One region of the Lysinibacillus sp. FSL K6-0057 genome, then DNA from elsewhere that is predicted to be linked to it. Evidence: riboswitches for the same ligand, from Rfam matches in the RefSeq annotation. Region 1 holds a riboswitch; each other region holds the start of a gene.
What was found. Region 1 has a riboswitch for S-adenosylmethionine ahead of metK (methionine adenosyltransferase). Riboswitches for the same ligand answer to the same signal wherever they lie in the genome.
Positions count from the first base shown of each region.

Region 2: another riboswitch for S-adenosylmethionine. It lies ahead of MHB40_RS19865 (methionine ABC transporter ATP-binding protein); the one in region 1 lies ahead of metK (methionine adenosyltransferase).
Region 3: another riboswitch for S-adenosylmethionine. It lies ahead of MHB40_RS08685 (YezD family protein); the one in region 1 lies ahead of metK (methionine adenosyltransferase).
Region 4: another riboswitch for S-adenosylmethionine. It lies ahead of MHB40_RS23725 (cyclase family protein); the one in region 1 lies ahead of metK (methionine adenosyltransferase).

Region 1 is NZ_CP152047.1:3,837,246-3,845,212, forward strand. It holds gene MHB40_RS18945 (TIGR01212 family radical SAM protein) at 1-142, shown strand, start outside; gene MHB40_RS18950 (class I SAM-dependent methyltransferase) at 139-714, shown strand; gene MHB40_RS18955 (alanine/glycine:cation symporter family protein) at 785-2,293, opposite strand; gene MHB40_RS18960 (alpha/beta hydrolase) at 2,421-3,227, opposite strand; gene MHB40_RS18965 (gamma carbonic anhydrase family protein) at 3,362-3,874, shown strand; gene metK (methionine adenosyltransferase) at 4,054-5,250, opposite strand; SAM riboswitch class I at 5,509-5,627, opposite strand; gene pckA (phosphoenolpyruvate carboxykinase (ATP)) at 6,017-7,603, shown strand; gene MHB40_RS18980 (prolyl oligopeptidase family serine peptidase) at 7,670-7,967, opposite strand, start outside.
Region 2 is NZ_CP152047.1:3,982,615-3,990,581, reverse strand. It holds gene MHB40_RS19890 (acyl-CoA dehydrogenase family protein) at 1-397, shown strand, start outside; gene MHB40_RS19885 (arsenate reductase family protein) at 604-960, shown strand; gene gcvH (glycine cleavage system protein GcvH) at 1,041-1,421, shown strand; gene MHB40_RS19875 (hypothetical protein) at 1,512-1,853, shown strand; gene MHB40_RS19870 (thioredoxin family protein) at 1,867-2,178, shown strand; SAM riboswitch class I at 2,235-2,338, shown strand; gene MHB40_RS19865 (methionine ABC transporter ATP-binding protein) at 2,421-3,449, shown strand; gene MHB40_RS19860 (methionine ABC transporter permease) at 3,439-4,107, shown strand; gene MHB40_RS19855 (MetQ/NlpA family ABC transporter substrate-binding protein) at 4,177-5,028, shown strand; gene MHB40_RS19850 (IS4 family transposase) at 5,371-6,708, opposite strand; gene MHB40_RS19845 (nucleotide sugar dehydrogenase) at 7,353-7,967, shown strand, end outside.
Region 3 is NZ_CP152047.1:1,833,823-1,841,789, reverse strand. It holds gene MHB40_RS08710 (formate--tetrahydrofolate ligase) at 1-30, opposite strand, end outside; gene MHB40_RS08705 (cold-shock protein) at 243-443, shown strand; gene MHB40_RS08700 (amphi-Trp domain-containing protein) at 589-867, shown strand; gene MHB40_RS08695 (VOC family protein) at 1,372-2,157, opposite strand; gene MHB40_RS08690 (flavin reductase family protein) at 2,307-2,792, shown strand; gene MHB40_RS08685 (YezD family protein) at 2,883-3,074, opposite strand; SAM riboswitch class I at 3,109-3,204, opposite strand; gene MHB40_RS08680 (phosphopantothenoylcysteine decarboxylase) at 3,414-4,085, opposite strand; gene MHB40_RS08675 (LysR family transcriptional regulator) at 4,157-5,038, opposite strand; gene MHB40_RS08670 (DMT family transporter) at 5,173-6,072, shown strand; gene MHB40_RS08665 (general stress protein) at 6,109-6,546, opposite strand; gene MHB40_RS08660 (DNA starvation/stationary phase protection protein) at 6,737-7,177, opposite strand; gene pepF (oligoendopeptidase F) at 7,395-7,967, shown strand, end outside.
Region 4 is NZ_CP152047.1:4,739,758-4,747,724, forward strand. It holds gene MHB40_RS23705 (MFS transporter) at 1-978, shown strand, start outside; gene MHB40_RS23710 (ABC transporter substrate-binding protein) at 1,138-2,088, shown strand; gene MHB40_RS23715 (helix-turn-helix domain-containing protein) at 2,163-3,734, shown strand; gene MHB40_RS23720 (hypothetical protein) at 3,861-4,259, shown strand; SAM riboswitch class I at 4,356-4,462, shown strand; gene MHB40_RS23725 (cyclase family protein) at 4,552-5,289, shown strand; gene MHB40_RS23730 (DedA family protein) at 5,320-5,916, opposite strand; gene MHB40_RS23735 (Cof-type HAD-IIB family hydrolase) at 5,988-6,761, opposite strand; gene MHB40_RS23740 (DUF2225 domain-containing protein) at 7,098-7,781, shown strand; gene MHB40_RS23745 (hypothetical protein) at 7,804-7,967, shown strand, end outside.

The DNA of each region.
Region 1 (7,967 bases):
TACGGGTGATGGACCAATTGATTTAATGATTGGACCGATGTGGAGTGTCAATAAATGGGAAGTTTTGAATGGCATTGACGCTGAGCTTGAACGACGTGGTAGTTGGCAAGGGAAGTTTTATAAGGCTGAGGTTACGAAATGAAACTACAACGCGTTTTACAATATGCCCAGCAGCTACTAACGGATAGTATAGAAGAAGGAGATACGGTTGTTGATGCGACTGCAGGAAACGGTCATGACACGTTGTTTCTAGCACAACTTGTTGGGGATGAAGGACAAGTGTATGCCTTTGACGTCCAAAAAGAGGCGGTTGATGCGACACTCCTTCGACTTTTAGATCATGGTTTAGAACACCGCGCACTCGTTTTAAATAAAGGTCATGAAGAAGTCACACAGTTTGTACACAAGCCAGTAACTGCGGCTATTTTTAATCTTGGCTATTTACCTGGAAGCAACCATGATATTATTACAAGACCTAATACAACAATCCAAGCAATTGAAAATTTATTGAAGCTCTTGAAAGTGGGCGGTTTGATTGTTCTTGTTATTTATCATGGTCATCCAGGTGGAAAAGAAGAACGTGATAAGGTCATTGAATATGTAAGTCAGCTTCCACAAAAATATGTCCATGTCTTAAAATATGCATTTCTTAATCAACAAAATGATCCACCATTCGTCATTGCATTAGAGAAAATGAAAGAATATCCTATTTAATGATGACATGCTAAAAGGCGATCAACTAGTTTTATAGAAACTAGTTGATCGCCTTGCTCTTTATCTTTATCTACTTGTTATTACGTTTTTCATTATAGTCAATCCAGAAATCTGCACCTTTAATTCCTAGTTTACGAGGATCAAAGACTGGATCTTTTCCTTCTTTTTTCTGTTTCTCGTAATCTTTCAATGCGACAATAGCTGGTTTCATAATAATTAAAATAGCTATAACGTTAATCCAAACCATCAGACCAAGCCCTACATCGCCCATTGCCCACGCTAAACCAGACGTACGGATTGTACCATAGAAGGCTGCAACTAAAATGGCAATCTTCGCAATCCAAATGAAAATCTTTTCTGTACTACCTCTAAATAAATAAGCGACATTGGTTTCTGCAATATAGTAGTAAGCCATGATTGTTGTAAAGGCAAAGAAGAATAACGCAATGGCTACAAATGGAGCGCCAAAGCCAGGTAATGATGAGTCAACTGCATATTGTGTATACGCTGCACCTGCTTCAATACTTTTTGCAAAAGTCATTTGCTCATCGCCTGCTAATCCACCACTATTAAATTCTCCAACATGAATAAATGGATCTGCTCCTTCAGCTGCCTTCTCATCGTGTACATTGTACATACCAGTAAATAAAATCATAAATGCCGTAGCAGAACAAATTAATAATGTATCAATATACACAGATGCTGCTTGTACAATTCCTTGCTTAGCAGGATGCGATACTTCCGCAGCTGCTGCAGGGTGAGCCCCCGTTCCTTGACCAGCTTCATTGGAGTAAATTCCCCGTTTCACACCCCAAGCAATCGCTGAACCAATAATGCCGCCAAAAATTTCTTGAGCCCCAAAGGCACTAGAAAAAATTAAACCAAAAACTGTTGGTACTTGTGAAATATTCATAAAGATAATGACAATTGCCATAATGATATAAGCTAATGCCATAAACGGTACAATAATCTGGGCCGCATTTGCGATTGATTTAACACCCCCGATGATAATGGCACCTAATAAAACAACAATAATAAGTCCTGTGATCCATGTATCCAAACCGAAAGCGTTTTCAACAGCACCTGCAATGGCATTAGACTGCACACCAGGCATCAAAACTAACATTGCAATTAAAGCAGCCACAGCAAAAATTACTGCAAACCATTTTTGGCCCATTCCTTTTTCTATGTAAAAGGCCGGTCCACCACGATATTCTGTATCTTTCTCTTCTTTATAGATTTGAGCTAATGTTGACTCTACATACGCAGTTGCCGCACCAATGAAAGCAATTGCCCACATCCAAAAGACAGCACCAGGTCCTCCCATTCCAATCGCTGTCGCAGTACCAGCAATATTACCTGTACCTACACGTCCTGATAATGCGATAGACATTGCTTGGAATGAAGAGATTCCCTTTTCCGATTTTTCCCCTTTAAACATTAAAACAAACATATCTTTGATGTGTCGTACTTGTAGGAACCTCGTGATGATTGAGAAAAATAACCCAATCAATAAAATACCGTAAATAAACCATGGTCCCCATAAAATCCCATTCAATTTCTCCACAATTACATCCATTTTACCCCTCCAATTTTGAAATACCTTACTTTAAGTCATTATAGTATTACACTTTTCAGAAAATTACAATATTATTTTCAAGTAACAATATTTAAGTAAGTAACCTAGTAAATGGAAGGGTATAAAACTATTTAATTATATAACCAATTCTTCGAAGAGCATTATTAATAAAATCACGTATATACATAAAAATCTCTTCACGCTCTCCCTCATGAAATAAATTATGATAACAATTTTCCCATTCTTTAAACTGAAATTCCGTAAATTCTTGTTGATGTAGCCAGTTTCGAGTTTGGCGTGTGTCCGTAATTTTATCTTTCTCAGCCGTCATAATGAGCATAGGCATATTTGGCATTTCACCTTTAGGCAGCATCACTAAATTTTTCATCATCTGCTGAAGCTCTCGATACCATTTCACAGAAACAACAGACATGAGCGGTACATCATCTTTCATTTCTTCTCTACCTTCAACATTACGCGTTAATTTCTCTAAAGTAATGTCATGTGTCAATTTGACATTGGCTGTTAATGCACTTAAACTCGTTAAAGCATTTGTTAATTTACCTGGTAATAGCTTTAGTTGCAACCAAGGTGATGTTAAAATAATACCCGCACATTCATATTGCCTCTTTTGCATTGTATGGAGAATTAATGTTGCGCCTAGCCCATGCCCTATTACAAAAGTTGGTAAATTATATGAAAAAGCATTCTCAATCAGATTTCTTGTATATTTATTGTACAATTTGAAGTCCTCATCATGGACACGGGCAAACCTTGCATCCACCCCATGATTCGGTAAATCTCCCATGACTATGTGGAAGCCTTCCAATCTTAATTTTTCTATCAGCCATGCGTACCAACGGTGATTTTCATAAGCACCATGAAGAATAGCAATCACAGCTTTTGCTTGTCCATCAGCTTCCCATTTCCACATTTACATAGTCCTCCTAAAAAATAATTACACTTTAATTATAGCGAAATAAATAGCACATTTTAATTTTATATTTCCATAAAGTTGCGTATTTGATACGATAATACTACATTATAGAAAGAAAAGAGGCGATTTTCATGATTTATCCATTTAAAGATAAAATGCCAAAGATCGATCCGTCCGTTTTCATTGCTGATTACGCAACTGTTACGGGCGATGTAACAATTGGTGCCGAAACAACCATTTGGTTTAATACGGTTATTCGTGGTGATGTTTCCTCAACGATTATTGGTAAACGTGTCAGTATCCAGGATCTTTGCTGCTTACACCAAAGCCCAAAGTATCCGCTCATTATTGAAGATGAGGTAACAGTTGGACACCAAGTCACTTTACATAGTTGTACAATTCGCAAAAATGCCTTAATTGGTATGGGTTCCATTATTTTAGACGGAGCTGAGATTGGAGAAGGTGCATTTATTGGAGCAGGAAGCCTAGTACCTCCTGGTAAAGTCATTCCTCCGAATAGTTTAGCATTAGGCCGTCCAGCAAAAGTTGTCCGTGAATTAAATGCAGAAGATAAAGAGGATATGGAACGCATCGTACGAGAATACGCAGAAAAAGGTCAATACTATAAATCGCTTCAGAAATAACTAACATACACAAAAAATCAATACTAACGAAAAAATCCCTCGCGTTTCCGTGTAACGAATTTGTTCACGAATCCTAGCGAGGCATTTTTTGTAAAAAAACAAAAGGGGCAATGTTGCCCCTTTTCTTATTAATACATTAGAATAATTTTCTAACGACTTCATTACTTTAGTTCAATAGTTTATAAACGTGCTTTTTCTCGTAGTGCATCTGCTTTATCAATTTGTTCCCATGGTACATTTAAATCTGTACGACCAAAATGTCCATACGCAGCCGTTTGTTTATAAATTGGACGACGTAAATCAAGCATTTTAATGATACCTGCTGGGCGTAAATCGAATAGCTCGCGTACCCATTCTACGATCTCACTTTCTTTCGCTTTACCTGTACCAAATGTATCTACCGCAATAGAAACAGGCTGAGCTACGCCAATTGCATAGGCAAGTTGTACTTCAGCACGTTCTGCTAAGCCCGCTGCTACGATATTTTTCGCTACATAACGTGCCGCATATGCCGCTGAACGGTCTACCTTTGTTGCATCCTTACCAGAGAATGCACCACCACCGTGACGTGCATAACCACCGTATGTATCAACAATGATTTTACGTCCTGTTAAACCAGCATCTCCTTTTGGCCCACCGATTACGAAACGGCCAGTTGGGTTGATGAAGTATTTCGTGTTAGCATCTAATAATTCACTTGGCACGACTGGAGCAATAACAAATTCTTTTAAATCCGCTTGAATTTGTTCAAGTGTTGCTTCTTCATCATGCTGTGTTGAAATAACAATTGTATCCACGCGAACGGGTACATTATTGTCATCATATTCAATCGTTACTTGCGTTTTCCCATCAGGACGTAAATAGGCAAGTTCACCTGATTTACGTACTTCTGTTAAACGGCGTGCTAATTTGTGTGCTAAGCTAATTGGTAATGGCATTAGCTCTGGTGTTTCATTACATGCATAGCCAAACATTAAGCCTTGGTCACCAGCACCTATTGCTTCAATATCCGCATCTGTCATAGAGCCTTCACGTGCCTCTAATGCTTGATCAACACCTTGTGCAATATCAGGTGATTGTTCACCAATCGCCACAAGCACCGCTAAGTTTTCAGCATCAAAGCCATATTTACCTCGTGTGTAGCCTATTTCTGCTACAGTGTCACGAACAATACCTTTAATATCTACGTAAGTAGAGGTAGTAATTTCTCCTGCTACTAATACTAACCCTGTTGTTACAGTTGTTTCACACGCTACACGTGCATTTGGATCTTCTGCTAAAATAGCATCTAAAATGGCATCCGAGATTTGGTCACAAATCTTATCTGGATGTCCTTCTGTTACACTCTCTGATGTAAACAGTCGACGGTTTGTCATTTGGTTTTCCTCCTAAATACTCTTACAATAAGTAGTTGTGTATGAATACGGTACTCATTACCCATGTCAAGTCCGCTCCTAAGGATTGAACTCTCAAGCCGTTACTGCTGCTTTTAACACGAGGATTTCGAAAGATCCGTCATTATAATAAGGAAAGAACTACATATACTTACCTTTACATTGATTTTTAACAATAAAAAAATCCTTTTCTCACGTTACTTTACATGAGGAAAGGAATAATGACTGCGTAACCTTTCACTCTTATCGTTCAAGGGATGTTCCCTTGCATCAGGTTGGCACCAACGCATGTCGTGAAATAGTTCATGCAGGTTGCCGGGTTTCACAGGGCCTGACCCTCCACCAGCTCGGGATAAGAGTATCCGTTCAATCTCATGTTACTGAAAAGGTCGAACGTTGTCAAATATTTTCTTATGTATTACTGTATAAAAAGGAAAGAACAGATTAAACAAAAACTTTTCATACTTGGATGATGATGTAAATAGAAGCAAATTAATCCCTACAACATACCTAGCTACTTGTGGTAACATATGTGTGGCTCAATTTTCGCGCCTAATTACTGTAGGATTGATGGTATTCTACTCGAAAAACATTATTTTTTGTCAGTTTATTGAAAAGTGATAAAAACTCTAAAATAATTTCTTAATTAGTATAGATTATTTAAGCAATTGTGTTATACTATTTTTGAAATTAAGAAAAAATCCCTCTAAATCAAGGGAATACTATAAAAAAGGATGGTATTTAATCGATGAATTCAGTAGAAATTGCAAACGAACTGAAGGAATTATTAAACGGCGGTAACATTAATGTTCAACTTTCAGTACCACAATTAGCAGAAAAAGCTACCTCTCGTGGTGAAGCAATGTTAACAGTAGATGGCGCAGTTCGTGCAGAAACTGGCAAATACACTGGTCGTTCACCTAAAGATAAATATACGGTAGAAGAAGAAAGCACAAAAGATCAAATTGACTGGGGTAAAGTCAACCAACCAATCTCCTCTGAAGTGTTCGATAACCTATACGTAAAAGTAATAAAATATTTAAAAGAACGTGACGAGTTATTCGTATTCAAAGGCTTTGCAGGTGCTGACAAAGATTCACAATTAAGCATTCAAGTCATTAATGAATACGCTTGGCACAATCTTTTTGCTCATCAATTATTTATCCGTCCAACAGCAGATGAATTAGCTTCTCATGTTGCCGACTTCACTGTCATCTCAGCTCCTAACTTTAAAGCAGATCCTGCGGTTGATGGTACTGCTTCTGAAACATTCATCATCGTATCACTTGAAAAGAAAATTATCTTAATTGGTGGTACTGAATATGCTGGTGAAATGAAAAAATCTATCTTCGGTATCATGAACTACTTATTACCACAACAAGGTATTCTTTCCATGCACTGCTCAGCAAACGTTGGTGAAGCTGGCGATGTGGCATTATTCTTCGGTCTATCTGGTACTGGTAAAACGACATTATCAGCTGATCCAGATCGTAAGCTAATCGGTGACGATGAACATGGTTGGTCTGCTAATGGTGTGTTCAACATTGAAGGTGGTTGCTATGCAAAAACAATCAACCTTTCTGCTGAAAAAGAACCAGAAATCTACAATGCAATCCGCTTCGGCTCTGTTTTAGAAAACGTAGCTGTTGATCCAGAAACTCGTATTTGTGACTATGATGATGGTTCACTAACAGAAAATACACGTGTAGCTTATCCAATCCAATACATCGAAAATATTGTTGATCCTTCTGTTGCAGGTCATCCAAAAACAATCATCTTCCTAACAGCTGATGCATTTGGCGTGTTACCTCCAATCAGTAAATTAACAAAAGAGCAAGCAATGTATCACTTCCTAAGCGGTTTCACTTCTAAACTTGCTGGAACTGAACGTGGTGTTACTGAGCCAGAACCAGTATTCTCTACTTGCTTCGGTTCACCATTCCTTCCACTTCCTGCAACAGTATACGCAGAAATGTTAGGACAAAAAATTGACGAGCACGGCGCACAAGTATTCCTAGTGAACACTGGTTGGACTGGTGGCGAATATGGTACAGGTAGCCGTATGAAACTTTCTTACACACGTACAATGGTACGTGCAGCAATCGATGGTAAATTAGCAGGTGTTGAAACGACACAAGATGCTGTGTTTGGTTTACACATTCCAACAGCGGTTGAAGGTGTACCTTCAGAAGTGTTAAACCCTCGTGAAGCTTGGGCAGATAAAGCTGCATACGATGCAAAAGCTGCTGAGCTTGCAGGCTTATTCAACGAAAACTTCAAGAAATTCTCAAACGTTTCTGAAGCTATCACTACACTTGGTGGCCCATTAAAATAACGACTAAATAAAAGACAAAGGGAACAAATTATTCGTTCCCTTTGTCTTTTTGTTTTCTTCTATGCTTTATTGTTGTTTCATCCACTTGCAAAGAGCACGAACAGTTTCACGATTTTTTGCTGGTGGATATTGATGTGCGTAGTTAAGATCATACCACGTTTCGAATGATTTATTTGCATCCTCTAAAAAAAATGCCAACTGTCTGGCATGTTCTATATCCACATTTTCATCACGATAGCCATGAATGATCAGTACAGGAGCTGTTATCTGCTCTATCTCAAATAGTGGCGTTCGCGCATCATACGCTTCTGGGACACGATTCGGTGTTCCTCCAATAATGCGTTTCATCATCCTTCGCATATCT
Region 2 (7,967 bases), 150 kb from region 1:
TGCGAAGAAGATTGCGGTATTAGCTGCAGGCTTAGCAGCACAACGCTTTGGCGCAAAACTTGATCAAGAGCAAGAAGTATTGGTGAACATTGCCAATATCGCTAACCAATTATTTGCGATGGAATCAGCTGTCTTACGTACAGAAAAGGCAATTGCTCGTGACGGCGCTGAAAAAGCTCATCAAAAATTGCTATACACACAAATCTTCTGCCAAGAAGCATTCGCAGAAATCGAAAAAGAAGCAAAAGATACAATTCTTGCTTCAGCAGATGGCGATGCAGCCCGTATGACATTATCTGCACTGCGTAAGCTAACGCGCAATAATCCATACAATTTAATTGCGAAGAAGCGTGAGGCTTCAGTTAAACTAATTGATGCTGAAAAATATATTGTTTAATAGCGCACACCTAGCCTAGCTATCTGCAAAAGATAGCTAGGTTTTTTATATGCGATGGATAGAAGTGCAAAATTGGTGGATAGAATCGTAAAAGAGACGGATAAAAATGTGAAACTGATGGATAAACTTACAAAAAAGAGTGAAGTTCACCATTGAAAACAACGATGATGGTATACTACAGAAAAAGACAGAAGAGGAGCATTGTAATGACGATTCAATTTTTCCATTATCCGAAATGTACAACATGTAAAAAGGCACAGAAGTGGTTAAATGAGCATGAGGTTTCCTATGAAGAGGTACATATCGCAGAGCAACCGCCAACTAAGGAAGAATTAACAGCTATTTGGCAAGCTAGTGGACAGCCTTTGAAGAAGTTTTTTAATACTTCTGGTATGAAATATCGTGAGCTTGGCTTAAAAGACAAGTTAGGGGAAATGACTGAGGATGAACAGCTTGAGCTACTTGCTTCCGACGGTATGTTAATTAAACGTCCCATCGTCACAGATGGAAAAAAAGTTACTTTAGGTTTTAAAGAAGCAGATTTTGAGCAAGCTTGGAAATAACGTATTTAACCTTGTATTTATAGGAGAAGTATGGCAAACTGAAAGTGAATATATTACATATTTATGGAGGGGTTTTTTGCATGAGCACACCTAAAGACTTACGATACTCTGAAGAACATGAATGGGTAAAAGTAGAAGATGGAAAAGTACGTATTGGTATTACTCACTTCGCACAATCTGAATTAGGAGATATCGTATTCGTTGAGCTTCCACAAGTTGGCGACGAAATCAAAACAGATGATCCATTCGGTAGCGTAGAATCAGTAAAAACTGTTTCTGAATTATACGCACCAATCTCAGGTACTGTAGTTGAAGTAAATGCAGATTTAGAAGATAGCCCAGAATTCGTTAATGAATCACCATATGAAAAAGCATGGATGATCGTTGTTGAGCCTGCTGATGCATCAGAAATTGAGAAACTAATGACAGCAGAGCAATACGAAGAAATGATCGCTGAATAAGACAAGCCATAATCAAAAAACGTCGGAAACTACCGGCGTTTTTTGTTATATAATGACTTATAAGTGGGATCTCTAAATGGAGGTGGCGTAATGTTCGAGGGAAAATGCTTGATAGTAGAAGGACGCTCAGATAAGCTACAAATTGAGCCTATTTTAAATGAGAATGTTACAATACTATGTACGAACGGCACAATTGGTGTGCATCAATTAGAAGAACTACTTGATCCCTACGAGGGCTGTGAGCTATTTACTTTTTTTGATGCAGATACTTCTGGTGATAAGCTACGTGCATTAATGGACAGACATTATCCAGAAGCTGAGCACCTTCGTACAATGCCAACGTACAAGGAAGTAGAGACAACACCAAGAAAAGTGTTAGCAATGATTTTACTGCGTGCACATTTCTCAATCCATAATGAATATATTTTGTAAGGTTGCGTGAAAAATGGAAGAATGGTCAACAGAGCAGTGGGCAGCGGCCCAACAGTCGGGAGAGACAGCTGCATTTTATTTATATACACCAATGTGTGGAACGTGCGCAGTGGCATCCAAAATGATGTCCATTATTGAACAATTACTGCCACAGCTACAAATTGGCAAAGCGAATATCAATTTTTTGGAACACATAGCCTATGAGCATCAAATTGAAAGTGTTCCATGTCTACTCATCAGTGATGGCGAAAAAGTGACAGAAAAGATTTATGCTTTTCAATCCGTACCATTTTTATATGAATTGTTAAAAAAATCAATTGACTGAACTTTACTAGCGTGGTAAAGTATCAAATATATTACTAAAACATTAAATATATCGAACTCTTATGAAGAGTGGCGGAGGGAAGTGCCCTATGAAGCCCGGCAACCATCACAATGTGAAAAGGTGCCAAATCACCCAAAGATTTTTCTTTGAAAGATGAGAGAACGGTTTAACGTATAATACGTGACCCCTTCTACTTGTCTGTGAGTGAAGGGGTTTTCTATATGAGAAAAGGAGTATTCGCTATGATCCAGCTTCAAAATATTACAAAGAAATACAAAACAGCAAATGGCGAATTAACGGCAGTCAAAGACGTCAACCTTACCATCAATAAAGGTGAAATTTTTGGCATTATCGGCTATAGTGGCGCTGGTAAAAGTACCATGATTCGTTTATTAAACGGTTTAGAGAAACCGACAACAGGAACAGTAACGGTGAACAATCAAGAATTTTCATCGATAAAAGGGCAAAAGCTTCGAGCAGCTAGACAAAAGGTAAGTATGATTTTCCAGCATTTCAATTTACTTTGGTCGAGAACAGTGGCTGAAAATATTGCTTTCCCTTTAGAAATCGCTGGTTTTCCAAAGGCTCAACGTGAAGCACGTGTAAAGGAATTAATTGCACTTGTAGGCCTAGAAGGACGTGATAAGGCATATCCATCCCAGCTTTCTGGTGGACAAAAGCAACGTGTAGGGATTGCCCGTGCATTAGCGAATAATCCAGAAGTTTTACTATGTGATGAGGCGACATCGGCACTCGATCCTGAAACGACGGATGCCATTCTCGATTTACTCGTTGATATAAATGAACGCTTAGGCTTAACAATCGTCCTGATTACACACGAAATGCATGTCATCCGCAAAATTTGTCATCGTGTAGCGGTGATGGAGGCAGGCGAAATTGTGGAACGTGGTGAGGTATTACAAGTCTTCCAAGCACCACAAGCGGCCATTACCAAAAAGTTTGTATCTCAAATTACAGACACAAAGGAAACACAGGATACGGTGGCACAAATCAAAGCAAACTATCCAACTGGACAACTTGTCAAACTGATTTTTGTTGGTGAAAAAACAGAACAACCTGTTATCTCACATCTTGTGAAACAATTTGATGTAGAGGTAAGTATTGTTCATGGTAATATTTCACAAACAAAAAATGGTGCATACGGTACACTGATTGTGCAAATTGATGGCTCGAAGACAAACGTGGCTGAAGCCCTTCGTTATTTAAATACAGTCGAAGTACAAACGGAGGTGATTGCAAATGCTAACTAATCTCTTTCCGAATGTAGACTGGGAAAATATGTGGCAAGCTACATATGAAACATTGTATATGACAGCTATTTCTACAGTTGTGACATTTATTCTTGGGTTAGCCATTGGTATCATTCTATTTTTAACTAGTCCCAATCAGTTATGGGCAAATAAAATCGTTAGCTTTTTAACAGGATCACTCGTTAATATATTCCGCTCCATTCCATTTATCGTATTAATTATTTTATTAATTCCATTTACGAAGTTTTTACTTGGTACAATTCGAGGAGCTAATGCGGCGTTGCCAGCATTAATTATCGGTGCAGCACCATTTTATGCTCGTATGGTATTAATTGCGTTACGCGAAATTGATAAAGGTGTTATAGAAGCAGCCCGTTCAATGGGGGCAAAAACTTCTACAATTATTTGGAAAGTATTGATCCCTGAATCATTACCAGCTTTAATTTCTGGTATCACTGTAACGGCTGTTGCCCTTGTAGGTTATACTGCGATGGCTGGAATTATCGGTGCAGGTGGTCTTGGTAACCTAGCGTTCCTAGACGGCTTCCAACGAAATCGCCAAGATGTGACATTAATGGCAACTATTTTGATCTTAGTAGTCGTATTTATTATTCAATGGATTGGTGATTTATTTACTGAGAGAATTGATAAACGCTAGAAAGAAAATTGAGGTTATTCCGGTTCTTACCGCTAACATATTTTAAACAAATAAAAGGGAGTGTCATAAATGAAGAAGTTATTAGCAGGATTATTTTTATCAATACTTGTACTAGCATTAGCAGCTTGCGGTACAGATAAAAAAGAAGACGAAAAATCAGCATCTGGCGATCAAACAGATAGTAAAGAAAACGTAACATTAAAAGTAGGTGCTTCTAATACACCGCACGCAGTTATTTTAGAAAAAGCAAAACCGATTTTAGCTAAAGAAGGCGTCGACCTTGAAATTGAAACGTATACAGATTATGTTCTACCAAACCAAGATTTAGAGTCAAAAGAAATTGATGCAAACTATTTCCAGCACATTCCTTACTTAGAACTACAAATCAAAGACAATGGCTATGATTTTGTCAATGCTGGTGGCGTTCATATTGAACCAATCGGTATTTACTCAAAAAAATATAAAACGTTAGAAGACCTACCTGAGGGCGCAACAATTTTACTTTCTAACTCAGTATCTGACCATGGTCGTATGCTGTCATTATTAGAAGCTAAAGGCTTAATTAAATTAAAAGAAGGCATTGATAAAACAGCAGCAGAATTAAAAGATATTGATGAAAATCCTAAAAACTTTAAATTCGATGCAAATACTGCACCAGAAATGCTTGTACAAATGTACGAAAATGATGAAGGCGATGCAGTACTGATCAACTCTAACTTTGCCATCGATAACGGTCTAAACCCAATCGAAGATGCGATTTCTCTTGAAGATAAAGAATCTCCATATGTTAACATCATCGCAGTACGTGCAGGTGATGAAACAAAACCTGAAATTAAAAAATTATTAGAAGTATTAACATCTAAAGAAATCCAAGACTTCATTTTAGAAGAGTGGAAAGGTGCAGTAGTACCAGTTAAATAATTATCCAGACTGTAGACAAACTCAATGAATTTTGAGTTTGCCTGCAGTCTTTTTCTTTTACAATGAAATATAATAAAGCCGTTGATTTTCACTACGGGCGGATGCTTTCCGCGGGCGGGGTCGAGCTGCTTCCCTCGCTTCCCTCAGTCCAGGATCTCGATTTTCCCGCAGGAGTCGCCACCCCATAGCCGTGTCCTTAAGAAAATATCAGACATCCTATGCCAGATTTTCGTGTGTTTATCTTCTGTTTAAAATGGGTATTACACAAGGAGTGAGGGAAAAATGGCCTCACTAAATAAACTATACAAATTATCCATCCAAATATTGGGTTTACATCGACTTTTAAGAAGTTTTGCGTTTTTTACACTTTAGGCAAAATGACGAAACGTTTCGGGTGAGCGTATCGAAATAGACATATAGCTGTTTTTTCGAATGCCACATACTTTTTAAAAGTCGATTTATTTGTTTCGCAATCAACCGGACCGTCTTTCTTTCACTAATCCTCCGTTTTCTTGTCACCCACAGATCATTTCTCATCATTCCCATGATCATTTCAGTCAATAAAAGCACAATACTTTGAAGATAGAAATGACATAACCATCGTTCAATCTTCACCTTCTTCATCTTATCGACTTCTAAATCTGATTTCCATGTTTTAAATAAGAGCTCGATTTGCCAGCGTAATCGGTAAAGTTCATGAATTTCACTTGCTGGCATATCCTCTGGTACATTTGTTAAATAGATGACCACTCCAGGTATTTGTTCTACTTCATTTTTATGGACTTGCCCTTGTTTCTTTTGACGTCTTCTTTTTTCCCGCTTGTGTAGCTCTTTTTCCTGTTCCTCTGAGAGGCGATAGAGAATACAACGTGCAGGCATTTTTTCGTGTCGTCCTACAAATAATTGGGACCACTCTTTGTATTCGCCACGTACCATTTCTAATGCGATTTCTTCTAAATGAATTTGTTTGTAACGGCGACTTTCAATCAATTTCCCATTTGGATGACGAGGTGGATGACTTACTTCGACAAACAATTGCGTATCTTTTTTCGTTTTTGTGATATAGAAAGCACCTTTTGCGTGCACCTTTTTAAAAAAATCGAATTGAAAATAGCCTAAATCCTGTAGAACCAGTTCTCTCTCCTGAATCAAAGGTAATCGCGTCATTCCTGCTGGATTATCGGCATCACGTCCGTTCATTAAATCAAAATAAAGTAGCTGTTGGGTTAAATAATCAAACTCCACTTGCACTTTAACAGACGAACAATGGACACCCTGAAAATTTCCCTGATAGGCATCTGGCAATTTGATCGTTGTGCTATCTAAAATACGTATTCGAGTAAATGTGTATCCCGTTAGCTTGGGGAAGGCGAGTTGAAGCTGCGTTTTGAATAATCGTCCAAAAATGGTTTCCAAAAAAGTAACAGCCCGTTCATCAAAGCGTTTATTAAGAGCCGATTTCGTCATAAATATATCCTGCTCCGCCAAGTCCGTACAAAGCGTTTCAAGCGAATCACTGATAATCTCACTCTTTTTCAAAAACAGAAAGTGTAAAAATTGTGCCGCACTAAACGAACGCTCGCGTTGAATAAAACCCGATAATCTACCCACCTCTTTTACTTCATTTTTCCCAAGTATCTGAAAAAGTGGCGCAAGTAATTGAATATTTTCTGGTTTCATTTTGCTGGACCTCCTTTATCAAGTGTACTTATCTATACCTTGATAAGAGAAATATTAACCCACGAATAAAGGAAATCACTAAGGACACGGCTATGGCTACTTGACTCCTGTAGGATAGAAAGACTCAGCACAGAGCGTTAGCAGCAAGTAAGTAGCCTGCAAAGGAAAGTCTTTTCGCATTATACAAAAATTCTATACGAAGGTATGTGAGTCATATGACTCACATACCTTTTTATGTAATCCCTTAAGTATTGGTGATACTTAGGGGATTTTTTGCATTTATTTATTATTTAGCATGAACTAGTAGTTATGAATTTATTGATAAATATAATGTAAATTATTGCACTAATATTGTCGAATTTTGAGAAAAATAGGCGTTTTATAATGTATTTTTGAAATGTTTAGAAATTGTTTAGTTTCAATTAGTACTATATAAACGTTAGCAAATTGTTGAAGGTTTTTGATTAATCGTTTTCATTGAAAAATCATGAGGAAGTCGGTAGCAATGAAAGGAGTTTGATCAAAATGATAATGAGAAATACTCAATTACTTTGTAGAACGCTTACCATCAATAAATCATTGCTCAAAAATCTTTAAAATCCGTTGGAAGTTGAAAATTGTTTTAGATAGAGGAGTCATTTTTTATGAAAATAAAAACGCAATCACGAAGCTCAGCTTTATCGAATAAAATCAAAACAAAAACTGCGACTATAGGGGTTATTGGACTTGGTTATGTGGGGCTGCCATTTGCTGTTGAGATTGTACAAAGTGGTTTTCATGTTATAGGGTTTGATAAAAATCAAGATAAAATCAGACAGATACAGGAGGGTGATAGTTATATAGCTGATTTACCTAAAGAAAATTTACAGCGAATCATAAAAAGTAGTCGATTTGAAGCAACTAATGATTTTTCCAAACTTTCGCAAGTTGACGTAGTAGTGATTTGTGTGCCTACACCTACAGCAGTAGATGGAACGCCTAATATGTCATTTATAAAAGAGGCAACGCATGACATCGGAAGAAATATTAAGACCAATGCGCTCATTATTTTAGAAAGCACAACTTACCCTGGGACAACAGAAGAATTTGTTCAGCCCATTTTACAAAAAAATGGCTTTGTCATCGGTCAGGATTTGTTTTTAGCGTATTCACCAGAACGTATAGATCCAGGAAATAGCAAGTTTTCCGTTTCGAATACACCGAAAGTGGTTGGGGGAATAACAGCAGCATGTCTAGAAGTATCAAAGGTCTTTTATGAA
Region 3 (7,967 bases), 2.0 Mb from region 1:
ATCTGATAATGGTTGATTTTTCGTTGTCATTTGGCATCCTACTTTCTATGTTGTTCATTTCCATTATAGTCTTAATTGTGAAAAAAAAGAAAGCCAGATATACGAGCATTTCGACAATCGATTGACAACTTTGTTCAATTCCTGTATGTTCTAAGAGAAAATGCAATTTTTTCACATTTTCTCAATATAGCACGACTTAGTTAACTTTATTTTACATTCAAGCGCATTGGAGGCGAATGCTTATGCAACAGGGGATCGTAAAGTGGTTCAATAATGAAAAGGGTTATGGCTTTATTGAATGTGATGATGGCGAAGATGTATTTGTTCATTTTACGGGCATCCAGGAGGAAGGCTTCCGTACACTTGAAGAAGGTCAAAAGGTTTCATTTGATGTTGTGGAAGGCAATCGTGGACCCCAAGCATCAAATGTTGTAAAACTATAAGCAGAATGGGGCTATCCGTGTAGTTCCAGATTAGCAGCGGATTAGGAAAAGGATCGTTTCCTTCATCCGCTTTTTGTGTTGTTATAAAAGCTTAGTGACCCTTCCATGTTATAATAGAAGTAACAATAAGTAAGGAGGGATTTCGATGCAAAAACAAAATAAACCAATGACAGAAGTTATTTTGAAGCATAAAGAACGACAAAGTGTAGCAGAATTTGCGGCAACACTAGAAACGATTGCAAAGAAGCTTAAAGAAAATGGTGAATTCACTTTTGTTCAAGGCACAGAGCCAACTGTTGTTAGCCCTAGTGAGCAGCTCAAAATCGAATACTCCTATACAAAAAAGGGCGACAAGCATTCATTTGAAATTGAATTTGATTGGTATACAGGTACAGAATTACCGAAAAAAATGACGATAGAATAATAATAGGCAACGAAAATCCACTTCTCTGTTGAAGTGGATTTTTCTATCGAATAGGAAGGTGAAAATAGAATTCCGTTGCAGGCTACTTGCTTGACGCCGACTCTCCGTGTATGGTTTCGCCGGTTTTACTAATCAAAAAGCCTTCCACTCTAATCCACAAAAGGGTTATCGTTTTAGTAAAGGTATTTACAAATACAAATGAAGGGTTTTCACTTATTAGTGGTTGTCGTGACTAATTACTTTACACTATGGAAATGATGAAAGATTAATAAAGTCAACTTTTGTAGCAAGTTGATTGGAGTGGAGCCAGCGTCACTCCTAGGGGATTTAGCGTCACAGAAGAGACCCTGGAGCGAACGGAAGTGAGTGAAGCGGCTCATCGGACGCCCCCTGGAAAGGACGCTGGCGGAACGGAAATCAACCTCTCGCCTTATGAAAAAGTCTTTTTCTTCTAGTTCAGCAACATGTAAAAACCCACTTCTCTGTTGAAGTGGATTTTTCTCATTATCGATTTATCCAATAAAAAGCGCCTGGGCAAACTAACGTTTCCTTTGTACGTTTTGGATCTTTTAATGTCACGCCAAATGGCCCTTCTTTGACATGACCGAGTGTCATGGCTACTGCGCTCTCTTCCTTATAGAAATCTAAACGCATATTCGGTAGCTGTAGTGACATATACTGCTCATATTGCACAGGCTCTGGTAGCTGCAACGCCTCTTGCCACAGCTGAACGGTTGCCTGCATGTCCTTGACATAGAATTGGATGGATTCCATCGTTATAGCCTGTTTTACATCAATGGCACCACTTGCCTTTAGTTGAGCCAAACGCTCTTCATCTTCCTCCGCCCATTCAATCAAAAATGGAAAATCGATTGGAAGATCTGGCTTGCCAAAATGCAGTAGCTTCCATTCTACAACAGTGCCATCTGGTCTTGTTCGGCTACATGCATCTGGCCCATATACTTCATAGCCTAATGCTCGCAAGCGCCGACCCTCTTCCTCAATATTTTTTGTGCGCAGGGCAATTCGAGAAAATCCCTGGCGCTCTTGATCACGTTTAAACGTATAATGTAGGGAATATGGGTATTGTGCCGCTTGCTCAAATAAATCACGATCATAGATAGCAATTTGTTCAATATAGCTTAAGCCAAAGTAGCTTAACGTATTATAAGTCCCCCACATCGTGTGCTGCCCACCATTCACTGTATGGACATTTCGTTTATTGAAGAAAACCTTTATATTTTCTGGTGATTCCACTTGATGAACCAGATGATCAAAATATAAAGTCATGGCCATTCCCCTTTCTTTCCCCATTACCTTTACCTGTATGTTTGATTGGTTTAAAATTTACTCAAGAAAAGGAGTTACTAGTAGGATATGAAAAAAAGTTTCGTTTACCTACAAACTCCGTTCACTAATTTCATAAAGAGGTGATTTGAATGACAGATTTAGTAGCTGCTTTTAAATTAGCATTAGGTAATTATCCTACAGGCGTAACAGTTGTCACGACATGTCATGACACAAAACCTATTGGCTTAACCGTCAATTCCTTTGCATCTGTTTCAATCGACCCGCTCCTTATTTTGTGGTCACTCGATAAAAAATCTCAGCTCCATCCTTATTTTACGGCTGCGCCAAATTTTGCGGTCAATATTTTAGCGAGTGATCAAGAACATTTATGTACACTATTTGCAAGTAAAATCCCTGATCGCTTTGCACAAGCACAGTGGTCAACTTCCTCTTTTGGACTACCGATTTTACATGATACAGCAGCTAATTTACAATGTAAAACGTTTCAGCAAATTGATGCTGGCGACCATACCATTTTTATTGGGCAGGTAATAGACATTACAAATGCTCAAAAAGAGCCTTTACTTTATCATCGCCGTCATATCGGTCCTATACCAAAAAGCTTTTATAGCTAGCCTTTACACAAAAAAAGGGCCACTTGTAAGCAAAGGAAATCCTTCATGCTTATAGGTGGCCGTTTGACATAAGTTCTACTGAAATCATTGTTATTTTTTCTGCGGAAATCTCTGCTTTTCAAGCCTATTAATTTGCACAATCACACCATCTTGAATCGTAATATGCACTTCACCAAATTCAAGATTTTGAATCGCCTTCGCAATTGCCTCTAATTTCTTATCATCTACTTTTACCGACTGAGCCATACGATACACCCCTTCTTTTTTATCCTTATTGATCATAAAGAGGCCAACGCATCAAACTGATTGATAGCCCCTCCTATCTCTCAGACACCATCTGTTGGATTTGGCACCTGTTTTTCGGTTGCCGAGGCTTCATTGGGCCAAGTCCCTCCACCTCTCTTGATAAGAGTACTGCGTTTCTTGAAAATAATTCTATAATTCTGCTATAGGAATGTCAATACAAAATATTAGAAAACCTAGTTGAATACTATGCAATGTGAGAATTTTATAGACTATTCACACATAATCCTACCGTATTGTATGCTATGTCAGTATATCTAACCACAGAAGCAAAGAAAAAAACTGCACAGAAATATAGCCTCTGCACAGTTCTTGATTTTATTGTTCTTGTAAACAGGCCATTAAAGCTTGTGCGGTCTGTTGCTTCCCCATCACCTTGATTGGTTGGCCTTCAGCAGGCACGATCCAATGAGGCTCGTCCCCTCCGTATAAAGACTGGGAGCTATTTGCTACCATAAATTGAGCATTGGCTGTTTCCATACGCAGTCTTGCGCGAGCTAGCAAGAACTCCTCATCATCCGTCGCTTCGAGCTTAAAGCCTACTAATGTTACCTTTGGTTGCCAGCCCTTGATTTGTCCTAACACTTTTGGCGCCTTTTTAAAATGAATAATAGGTGGTTCGTCGGAAGGCATTTTCCCCGCCTCCTCCATTAAATTACCTGATTGATCATACACCTTGTCAATGACCCAATCAGAGCCAGCAGCAGCCATAATGACGATATCGACTTGTTGTTGGACAGCATGACACACCTTTTGTCCTAAATCCTCTATGCCTTCAAATTTTATCAATGTCATTTTGTTGTGGTTTTCTGGGAGCTGTGCAAAGTAACCATGCATATATACTACGTTAGCGCCAGCAGCCAGCGCCGCCTCTGCTAAATAACAGCCCATTGTGCCTTTTGATAAATTCGTATGCCCTCGTACACGATCCCATTTTTCAAGTGTTCCCCCACTTGTAATGAGTACGGTTTTGCCTTGTAATGTCCCCATACACTCACCTATTTTCTGAAATATATACAAATACTATTTTAACGTAATGTAAGGATATGCTTCAATAGCGACTATCGTAGGGAGCTGTTTTGTTCATTTAACCAAGCGCTTAAAATCTCTGCAAATTTCTTTGTAACGGGTGAAGCATGGTGTTTCATAGCAATCCCAATGGTGCGGTAGCCACCTTGCTTTAATGGAATCGCTTTCAATGTTGGTGGTAAATTTTGAATAACCAATTGGGGTAAAATACTAATCCCTAAATGATGTGAAATCATAGAAAGAATCCCTACCTCCTCAGAAAGCTCAAAGCGAATATTCGGCTTTATATGATATTGCTCTAATAGCACCTTGACATCATTTGTCCCTTTATAGGAAGTCATAATAAATGGCATATCCTCTAGGTCTACGATATCAATTTCTGTCTTATCAAATAAGGGACTTTTATCCGAAACAATACATAATAATGGGTCTTGTTGTAACTCAGTAAATTGATATTGCTCTGACTTTTGACCATTCAAGAACCCGACTTCTACTTCACCACTTAAAAGCCATTGTTCAATTTCATAGTAATCTCCCTCTCGTAACTCCACCTGTATTCCTGGAAATTGATTATCCATAATCCGAACAATTTCTGGCATCCAATTCGAAGAAATACTTGAAATTACACCAATTCGAACCTTACCACGTGTCACGCCAAGAATATGAGCTGCTTCCTGCTGTAATAATTCCTGCGCATCCAAAACCTGACGCATTGCCCTTAGCATCGTTTGTCCCTCACTTGTTAATGTTACACCTACACGACTTCGATGAATGAGAGCAAAGCCAAATTCTTTTTCTAAACTTGACACGGCATGACTCACAGCAGACTGTGTTAACCCTAGTGCATCAGCTGCTTTTGTAAAGCTTGCCACCTCTGCCACCTTTGTTAAAATCTCGTATTTAACTAAGCTCATCCGCAATCCCTCTATATACATGAATTTTTTTAATCCTATTCATTATAAACATTCGTTTTACTAATCACAATACAAGATATATAGTAATTTTTAGTATAAAAACTGTTTTAGTACACAGATGGTAGGTGAACATAATGAGTATCCAAGGAAAAGCAAATGTATTGATGGTTATTGTCACAATGTTTTGGGGGCTCTCTTATACCTTTATGGTCATGGGGCTAGAAACATTGGCAGTTTATAATGTGGTGGCATTGCGTTGTATCATCGCATTTTTCGTAGCAGGACTTATTTTTTACAAACGGATGATCAAAGTAAATGGTAAAACATTAAAATATGCGGCTATTCAAGGATTTTTATTATTCATTGTGTTCGCGTTAAGTTTATTTGGTTTACAGTCTACTTCTGCTTCAAATGCTGGCTTCATCTTGAGCCTAACAGTCGTGTTAGTGCCGATTTTCAGCAGCTTTATTGAAAAAAAATTACCTTCTCGAGCAGTTAGCTTTGCGATCATTTGTACGATGATTGGTATTACCGTCTTAACAGCACATGGCTCATTCACTTTCCATACAGGTGATTTATTAGTAGCAATTGCTGCGGTATGTTATTCAATTTATTTACTTTTAAACAGCTCATTCACACGAAATGTAGAATCCATTTCATACGGAATTTATCAGCTTGGCTTTGCTGGTATTTATGCGCTTGGCTTAACATTTCTATTCGAAACACCGACATTGCCAAATTCCACAACATCTTGGATTGCTATTTTAGGGCTTGGCATCATCTGTAGTGCGTTTTGCTTTGTTGGTCAAACTGTTGCACAACAGTATACTTCTGCTACACATACAGGTCTAATATTCTCCTTAGAGCCTATTTTTGCCGCTATGTTTGCCATGATGTTTATCGGAGAAGGCTTAACTATGAAATTAGCGATTGGTGGTAGCTTCATTCTTATTGGGAATTTAGTGGCTCAATTAGAGCACTTCCATGCCCTACGCTTTATCAAGAAAGACGCACAAGAAAAAGTCATACAATAAAACAGAGTGATCACTGGGATCACTCTGTTTTTCTCTTTATAAAAATCTTCTATATTGCTCTGCCTCTGCCATACGCTGTTGATTTCTTAAACGCTCCTCTTGCTCTTCCGCTGTCTCTGGATAGGTTTGAAGCGTATCAACATCATCCTCATGTTCTGCATATAGGACAATACTTCCTTGTTCTACAAGATGTGCATAGTAAGCGATTTGTCCCTCTGACAGATTAAATCGTTTTAAGCCCTCTGTAACAGCTGAGTCGCCTGTAAACCAAGATTTGAATTGGTCTACCCAATTTCCAGCCTCATGTGTTTGCACATCGGCATCCCATTTTACATCCTCAAACTGTTGGGGATCTCTCGCAATAATATGGATATCGTCTTGGTGATAACCTTCCATTCGCATATGCTCTAAAATGTGAAGCATTTCATCCCTTGTATGGGCCACCTCAATTTTTGGATTTTGTTCATTCATCATGTTCAATTCCTCCTAAGTTGTATGGCTTACTAGAAAATTACCCTCACGGCACACAAGCAAACCCGTTTTATGAAACTGTAATAATTGTTATGATGCCTTAAACTATGTTGCTGATTTGACATAAAGCGTTCAGGGCAGAAAAAAACATGCTAGAGAGGCTTTCTTCTCCAGCATGCTGAACGTTTCATTTTTACTTGTCAAGAAAGGCTTTTAACATCCATGTATGCTTTTCAAGAGACTGATACATCGCATTGAGTAAATCCTCTGTACGGTCGTCCCCTTCTTCTGCGGCTAGCTCCATTGTAGAATTCAAAGCTTTCATCAGCTTTTGGAAATCTGAAATTGTCGTTGCAACCATGTCCTCTGTCGTTTCATCACCTGTTGCTTCCTCTACATAGGATAGCTCTAGATGCTCTTTTAATGTCGCCACTGGCTTGCCATCCTTTGATAAAATACGCTCTGCTATTTCATCTAAATTCAGCGTTGTTTCATTATACAGCTCTTCAAATTTTGCATGCAGTGTAAAGAAGGCTGGCCCTGTGACATACCAATGATAGTTGTGTAGCTTTGTGTAAAGCACAGACCATGTGGCCACTAGCTTATTTAATTGTTTGTTTAAGTTTTGTGTCATAATCCATTTCTCCTCCAATATGTCTTGTTCTAGCCATTAGTATGAGTAATAAAAGATGTTGGCTATACACACATTGTTCCCGACCGACAATATTTCAAACATACTTCATGCGAAACGACCTTCAGTAAGAATATTGCAACTATTCTATGAAATTATTTCACTTTCCGAAATAGTTTCGTTATAATGAAATCACTTACATGTAAAGGGGTGTCCATAAATGAAAGTTTTACCATTACGAAAAGATGTTGCAGTAGAAGAAACTTGGGATTTAACAGATTTATTGAGCAATGAGGCTGATTTTGAACCGACCTTAGCACAATTAGTAGAAGATGCACTTAGCTTCGAGCAACAATACAAAGGAACAATTACCGATGCGCAAAAAGTAATCGACGTGTTAACAGCCTTTGAGGAGCTACAAAAAAGATTTGTTCCGATTGGCACATATGCAAGCTTAAATCTCGAAACAGATCGCACAAATGATGTAGCACAAATGCGTGCCGCAAAATTTGGTACAGCTATCGGAAAAGTCAGCAGTGCTCTATCCTTCGTACGCAGTGAGTTACTGGCATTGGATGAAGCTGTTTTACAAGAAGCAGCAACATCAAGCCCTCTTTACAAACGATATCTAGAGGAATTATTAAAACGAAAACCACACCAGCTACACCCTGAAGTGGAAAAAGCGCTAGCAGCATTCAGCCCTACATTTGACGCGCCCTATAAAACGTATAATACGACGAAATTAGTGGACATGGATTTTGGCGAGTTTGAAGCCAATGGTGAAAAGCATCCC
Region 4 (7,967 bases), 900 kb from region 1:
ACATCCCGCCTTAGTCGAAAAACTGTATTATTGCTTGTCATGACCATTTTTATAGTGGGGAACTTAGCAGTCGCTTTAGCACCTAATTTCGCTTTACTATTAATCGGACGTATTATTTCAGCATTAGCACATGGTGTGTTTATGTCCATCGCTTCTGTTATAGCCGCCGATGTAGTGGAACCAAATAAACGAGCAAGTGCTATTGCCTTTATGTTTACAGGCTTAACTTTGGCTACTGTAACAGGTGTTCCACTTGGTACATTTATTGGTCAAGTAACAGACTGGCGTATGTCATTCATCTTTATCGTTGTAATTGGAATCATCGGTTTAATTAGTAATGCGATTTTAGTACCTAGCCAATTATCAAAAGGCAATCCCATCTCTATTCGTGATATCGGCAAAGTGTTAGGCAATATTCGTATGATCTTAATCCTGTTCATTACCGCAATTGGATACGGTGGTGCCTTTGTTGTCTACACATATGTTTCACCTATTTTAGAGCAATATATGGGGTATTCTCCTCATGCAGTAGTCATTATTTTAGTGGTCTATGGTATTTGCGTTGCGATCGGTAATACATTAGGTGGTCATTTTGCTAATCATAATCCGCTACGTTCGATCTTTATTATATTTGTAGGACTCGCCTTGGCGTTGCTTGGCATTGGCTTCACGCTCGAATCACCTATTATCGGATTAATCATGGTATTGGTAATGGGCTTATTTATGTTTATGAATGTACCAGGATTGCAGCTATATGCTGTGCTACTGGCTGAAAAATATGTGCCATCAGCTATTTCTATGGCTTCTGCATTAAATATTTCCGCCTTCAACATTGGTATATTTTTAGGATCATATATTGGAGGCTTTATTATTCGCCATCAATCATTAGCACATACTCCCTTGTATGGATTTTTAATGGTTATGCTCGCAGCTATTGTTACATTATTATGGTTAACCTTCGATAATAAAAAACATTAGGAAGCCAAATTTCATTTTGTATAAAAAAGAAGTAGAGATTGTGTATTGTTTGTTGATATATTGTGTCCTATAATTTACTTGAATCAAACGAGAATGATTATCATTCTAGATTAAAATGATATTCTTATTGTTTTAGTAAATTTATAGGAGTGAATAGCAATGCGTAGAGGTCGATATTTTTCATTTGTAGTTTTATTTGCACTAATGTTCGTATTAAGTGCCTGTGGCTCAAATGAAGTAAAAGAGGATACAGCTAAAGAGGAACAATCAACTAAAGATACAAGAATTGTAGAAGATGAGTTTGGAAAAGTAGAAATCCCTACAAACCCACAGCGTGTAGCTGCTATCTATTTGGAAGATTATTTAACTGCCTTGGATGTAAAACCTGTAGTGCAATGGTATCACCCATCCTGGGGTAAACAAGACTATTTAGGATTAGATGTTCCTGAGTTCGACATTACTGGTAGTATAGAAACATTACTACAAGCTAAGCCTGATTTAATCATTGTAGATGGTGCAGCGGATAAGGCAAAGTATGAAGAATATTCGAAGATAGCGCCTACTTACCGCTTAAAAGAAGATATTCTACAAGATCCACGTGAAATCGTGAAAACTATAGCGGATGTTTTAAATATTCCGGATAAAGCAAAAGAAATGGTTGATCAATATGAGCAACGTGTAACCAATTTAAAAGCAGACTTAGATAAGTCTATTGGAGACGAAACAGTTGCTGTTGTACGTCTAAATGTAGCAGATAATACATTAGCGTTATTTGGCATTAAAAATCGCTATACTGGCTATATTTACACAGAGACAGGCTTAACACCACATCCATTAGCCCGTGACATGACAGAGTTCCACGAGATTTTATCTGAAGAGGCTATTCCAGAATTAGATGCGGATCATATCATCCTTTTCCCTTCAAACGGCTCTTGGGAGTCTGAAGAAAACCAAGAAGCAATTAAATGGTTAGATAGTACACTATGGAAAACACTACCTGCTGTAAAAAATGGGCATGTCTATATTGCTGATCGAACATATTGGCAATCAGGTGCCATCACAGCTAACTTGCTAAAGTATGATGATCTAGAGAAATGGTTCGTAAAATAATGTTCAAAAGAAAGCTCTTAAGAGGGCTTTCTTTGTGTTTTTCTTCAAATTCAACATAAAGGGGTGAATCATCAATGGGTAACTTAACACATGTTTATACGTTACAAAATATCTCTTATGCAATTCAATCATCAAACACGCAGTTGATTAGTAGTGATTTCTATACACTTTTCATCGTAATGAGTGGCAGTGGAAAGCTAGAAATAGATCCTAACACCATACATCTTAGTGAAGAAAAGTGCATATTGATACCGCCCAATAACACGGTTAGTATTCACATCCAAAGCAAGCACCTATGTTATTATCAATTACAATTCAACATTGTCTATCTCAGTAATAATCAGACTATTTCTAACCATTTTACGCGTGTTAAAGAGCAACGTCTCCTCCCCGTTTCGCAATGTCACAGACTGCTAGAAGCCATTTATCAAAACCGCCTAGCGGAGGATGAGCATACGATTTTTGAGCAGCATGTGCACTTTCAAGAGCTGATGTTATTGCTCTTACATCAAGCTATACCCAAGCAGGTGCAAAAAAATGATCGCCAATCTGTTGAGCAGTCCATTAACCACTTACATAAACATTTTGAAAAAGAGTGGACGGTTGAGCAGTTGGCCGAATTAGCCGATGTACCAAGATGGAATTACACCCGCATTTTCAAAGAGATTACGGGGCAAATCCCTCTTCACTATTTAAATAACATTCGTCTTGAAAAAGCTAAGCAATTATTAATGACGACAAATGATCGAGTATTTGAAATTAGTCAGTCTGTCGGATTTAATAATGAGTATTATTTCAATCGTCGTTTTAAAGAACAGGTCGGCATCTCTCCAGGGCAATATCGAAGAAATCAAAGCAGCAATCTACGTGTATTTGCACCATTTTTAGAAGATTTCTTTGTCGCCCTTGGGATTACGCCAATTGCTCAATTCAGTCATTCAAAATGGGGAAAACAAGACTATTTAGGTCTCCAAGAAGTGCCAGATATTGATGTACAAAATAGAGAAATGGATCGACTTCTTCACTATAAACCAACTTTAATTATGCTAGATTCTGGTGTGGAGCGTTGGGAATCCTTTCATCATTTAAATGAGGTAGCTCCTGTCTGCCATATCTCACATCCTGGTGAGAACTGGCAATCTACTTTATTTAAAATTGCTGATTTAACAGGAAAGACCTCCTTGATGCAAGACGTGGTCCTACAATATGAGGATAAGGTACAGCAAGCAAAAGAAATTCTTAGCAAATCCGTTTATGGGCAAAGTGTGGCATTTCTCCGTATTTCAGCCATTGGCATTACCCTATACGCTGGTCCTGAATGTGGCTATACGGGGCCCATTTTATATCGTGACTTAGGTTTAATGCCACATCCACTGGTATGGAGTATTCCGCACAATCAACGTAAAGCACAACTGACGTTTGATCAATTGCTGCAATTAGACGCAGATCACTTGTTTATTACATTTGATAAACAACATTCTATTTATGAAAATGAGGAACGTGCTATTTTAAAAACGCCCACTTGGAAAAACCTAGCCGCAGTTAAAAGTAAATGTGTCTATGAAGTAGACTTTTTAACATGGATGAATTATGGCATTTTATCACATAGTAAAAAAATTGATGATGTCTTGAATATCCTAGGCTAAACAAAAAGGAAGCCCACTATAGCTTCCTTTTTCAATGTTTTAGGACAAACTTGATACTGAAAGTAACACCGAAAGCCATTTGGCTACATAAGATAAGATATCAGCTATAGGATAGGAGGAATTACATTGTATTACAATCCTTATCCGTACTTTGTTCATCCCTATCATTATCCAACGTCGCCATCCGTCCATCAGCTTGCCGTAAGACCTATTCCTCAACATTTAGCAATGCCGACCACTAATCCCTTTCCACCTGTCGACACACATAAATTGAAAATTTCAGCTACACGGATAAAGGCGATGATGCAGCAAGCTCAATTACTTACGGATAAAATTGATAGCTCCCAACAATTTGCACATGATCTAATGAATGCTGCACAGCTTTCAAATAAAACAGAGGTTGATAGATTAATCACATCAACAGGCATCACGATGAAATTTGAAGCAAACTATACACCAGATAGTTTTAGAATACGTCTTATTGATCATGATTGTTGTGGAGTAACCTTAAATTTAAATTGGTGAAAAAACTTTAACCTTGTATCCCTAGTGAACTTGTAAACTATAAAAAACTATGCTAAAGTATTTGTATTGTTATTTCTGAAAATTCTTATATCACTTTTCTTATCAAGAGAGACGGAGGGATTGGCCCGATGAAGTCTCAGCAACCAGCTCAACAGTATGGTGCTAATTCCAATTGGCAAAATGATCCGCCTTGAAGATGAGAAGAAGAACTACCGTTGTTAATGCAGGAGTCCTCTTCTATAAGGGGACTCCTTTTATTTACCACTAATTTCAACAGAAAGCAGGGAAATTGATGTCTAATGAACTTTTACAAGCTTTGCAATTATTAAAATCAAAACAATGGGTTGATTTAACACATACATTCGGCCCTAATTCACCACATTTTTTTATGTTTGAGGACGCTAAATTTGAAACATTATTCTCTCATGAGGATGGTTTTTTTGCCCAACAATTTACGTTCCCTGGTCAATATGGCACACATATCGACCCACCTATTCATTTTGTACGAGACACTCGGTACTTAGAAGAATTAGAACTAAAAGAACTCGTTCTTCCCCTTGTCGTCATTAATAAATCACAAGAGGCTGCTAGCAACCATGACTTTTCATTAAGTGTTGAAGATATTCGTGATTTTGAAGCCCAGCATGGAGAAATTGAAGCAGGAACATTTGTAGCATTACGTACAGATTGGAGTAAGCGCTGGCCAGATAAGGAGGCATTCAGTAATAAGGATGCAGAAGGACATAACCACATCCCTGGCTGGGGTTTAGAGGCTTTACAGTTTTTACTAAAAGAACGCAAGGTAAGCGCAATTGGTCATGAAACATTCGATACGGACTCTGCCGCTGATTTTCGTAAAAATGGCAAGCTAGATGGCGAATATTTCGTGCTTGAACAAGACACCTATCAAATTGAGTTAATGACTAATTTGGACAAGCTACCTGCGAAGGGTGCTATCATCTTCAATATCGTACCTAAGCCAGAAAAAGCATCAGGCTTCCCTGTGCGCTCATTTGCTATTTTGCCATAACATAAAAGTCGGTATAGCGTATACCGACTTTTATTTTTGTCCATTTCTTTTTTTGAATAAAAAGTAAGCAATAAGCATTCCTAGAATAAACAATAGGATGAGATAGATACTATAATGGGTTAAATAGTATCCAACAAATCGCCATTTCTCCCCAAGCATCTTTCCTAATGATATAAATGTGAACGTCCAAATAAATGCACCTGTATAGGCAAAAAGCGCAAACTTCCTATAAGGATAATTATTAATAGCTGCAATATATGCTGTCAAATGACGTACCCCAGGAATAAAATAGCCAATTAATAATAAGGTAGGTCCAATTTTTGTAAACATCTTTTTCGTAAAATCAATTTTTTGCTCTGTAATATGAATTTTAGGGCCATATTTCTGCAATAACGGTAAGCCAAAACGATAACCGATATAGTAGCTTAAAGTAATGCCTCCAACTGCACCAATCATTGCACTGACTAAGGCAGGAATGTGTTCAAGGCTTTCTCGGTAAACACTATAGCCTACATAAGTTAAAAAGACCTCATCAGGAAGTGGCAACCCAACAATGCCTCCAATTAGAATTACGATAATCCCAAAGTATCCGTAATGTTCAATTAGAGACTGCACGTGTTGTGCCATAAATCATCCCACCTAAAATTTATTAAAATCGACCTGCTATATAAGTTTCATGACAGTCTAACCTCAGCACTCTAAATGACTTGAAGTTGACGTAAAGCAAAATTGACACCGCCATCAGTAGATTTCTTTGTAACAAAATTGGCAGCACTTTTTAGAGCTGTGCTACCATTTCCCATGGCAATCCCTAACCCTACATACTCTAACATGTCAATATCATTATCCCCATCGCCAAAGGCAATGGCATTCTCAGGGCTAATGTTAAAATAATCCAGTACCGCTTTAATAGCTAATGACTTCGAAACATCCTGCTGTAATACATTCACAATATAAGGATGCCATCGCTGCAAAAATATATTCGAAAATTGGCTAGCATATCTTTTTTCAGCCAGCTCATCTGCATATAGACACATGAGAAAAACCTCTTCATCTACAATTGTTTCATTTACAAGTGGAAAATCCCGTAAAGATAAAGTTTCTTGCATCGCTCTTAAAGCTACTGGACTTTGTATGCTATTCATGGACAGTTGCTCTGTAAAAAATGTTAGGCTATGCTGTTGTTCCTGCGCAAAAGCCTGTACATTTTGGACAATATCTTTAGCAATGGGTGTTTTATGTATGACAAGATCCTTATGTTTCACATAGGCTCCATTTGCTGTAATAAAGGTTTCAATCCCCAGCTCTTTTAACTCAGAGCACATGGATAAAGGTCTTCCGGTAGCCGCTACAAGATGGATTCCCTTGTCTTGCAATAGCTGAATAGCCTGTTTTGTACTTTCTTCCACACAGCCATCCTCATAATTAATTAATGTGCCGTCTACATCAAAAAACACGATGTTATATTTCATTTTGAGTCCCCCTACATAAATAGTAATTTAGAACCACAAGAATCAAGTTTATTATTTCTTTTCCATGAAATATGTGAAAGTATTTTGACAAACTTTCAGCAAACTATATAACTTCCATTCGCAACACCGATAAAAACTATTACAAGCGTATTTATAATAATATTTAACTAATAAATCCATGAATATTTTTATTTTAATAATTCTAAAGGAGTATACCAAAGAACTCAAAATTGTTAAAATAAAAGATAATCACTTAAATACATTGAACGATAAATTCTTACGTATAAATAGAACAAAAGAAATAAAATTCTAGAGCACGCAAAGGAGTTGATTCTTATGGCATTTAACATTTACTACTATGAAAGTAGTGTAGATTGTAAATTTTGCAAAAAGCAGTTTACAACATATAAAGTTCGCCCTAATCGATATAAAATTATCGAAGAACAAACGGATTTCATGCCTGTTTATGATGGCCTAAACCCTTTGCTGTATGAAGTTGCCGTGTGTCCACATTGTGGCTATGCCTATCATAAATCTATGACACGGACATATGGACCTTTCATGCTACTCATTGATGAACTATACATTAAAGAGCTCCAGAAACCTATGGATATCTGTCAGGAACGTACAATTGATGATGCCATTATCAGTTTTAAGCTCGCCTATTTAGTATCCCGTGCATCAATGGAGGAAGCTCTTTTAATGGCGAATTTCGCTCTAAAAATTGCTTGGCTCTATCGATTAAAAAATGACGAAGAATCCGAAAAGCGCTACCTTTTTGCAGCTAGAGACTTTTATAGTAAATCCTTTGCCTCAAATCAAGAAGGTGGAGAGAGAATTCAGTTTTTACATGCTGAATTAAGCCTTCGACTTGGTGATATCCCTGAAGCTAAAAAAGGATTTTCACGCTTAATCGCTGATCGAAATGTTTCGGCGAAATATCGCAAGCTTGCACGTAATCGTTGGGAAAATTATAAATATGATGAACAACCTATAACAATTAATGAAATCATTAATTAATGGGACGAGGAGATGATTAGTTATGTTGCTATTTCAAAAGAAAATTGACGTGAGAGAAGAGGATATATTTTCAGAGTTACATCATTTTTTATTAAGAAAAAATAATCGCTACTTAACAAACGATGAAGTTGTCGCTTTAACAGGCGTATCATCCGAATTGCTCTACAAATGGGTAAAAGCAGGGAA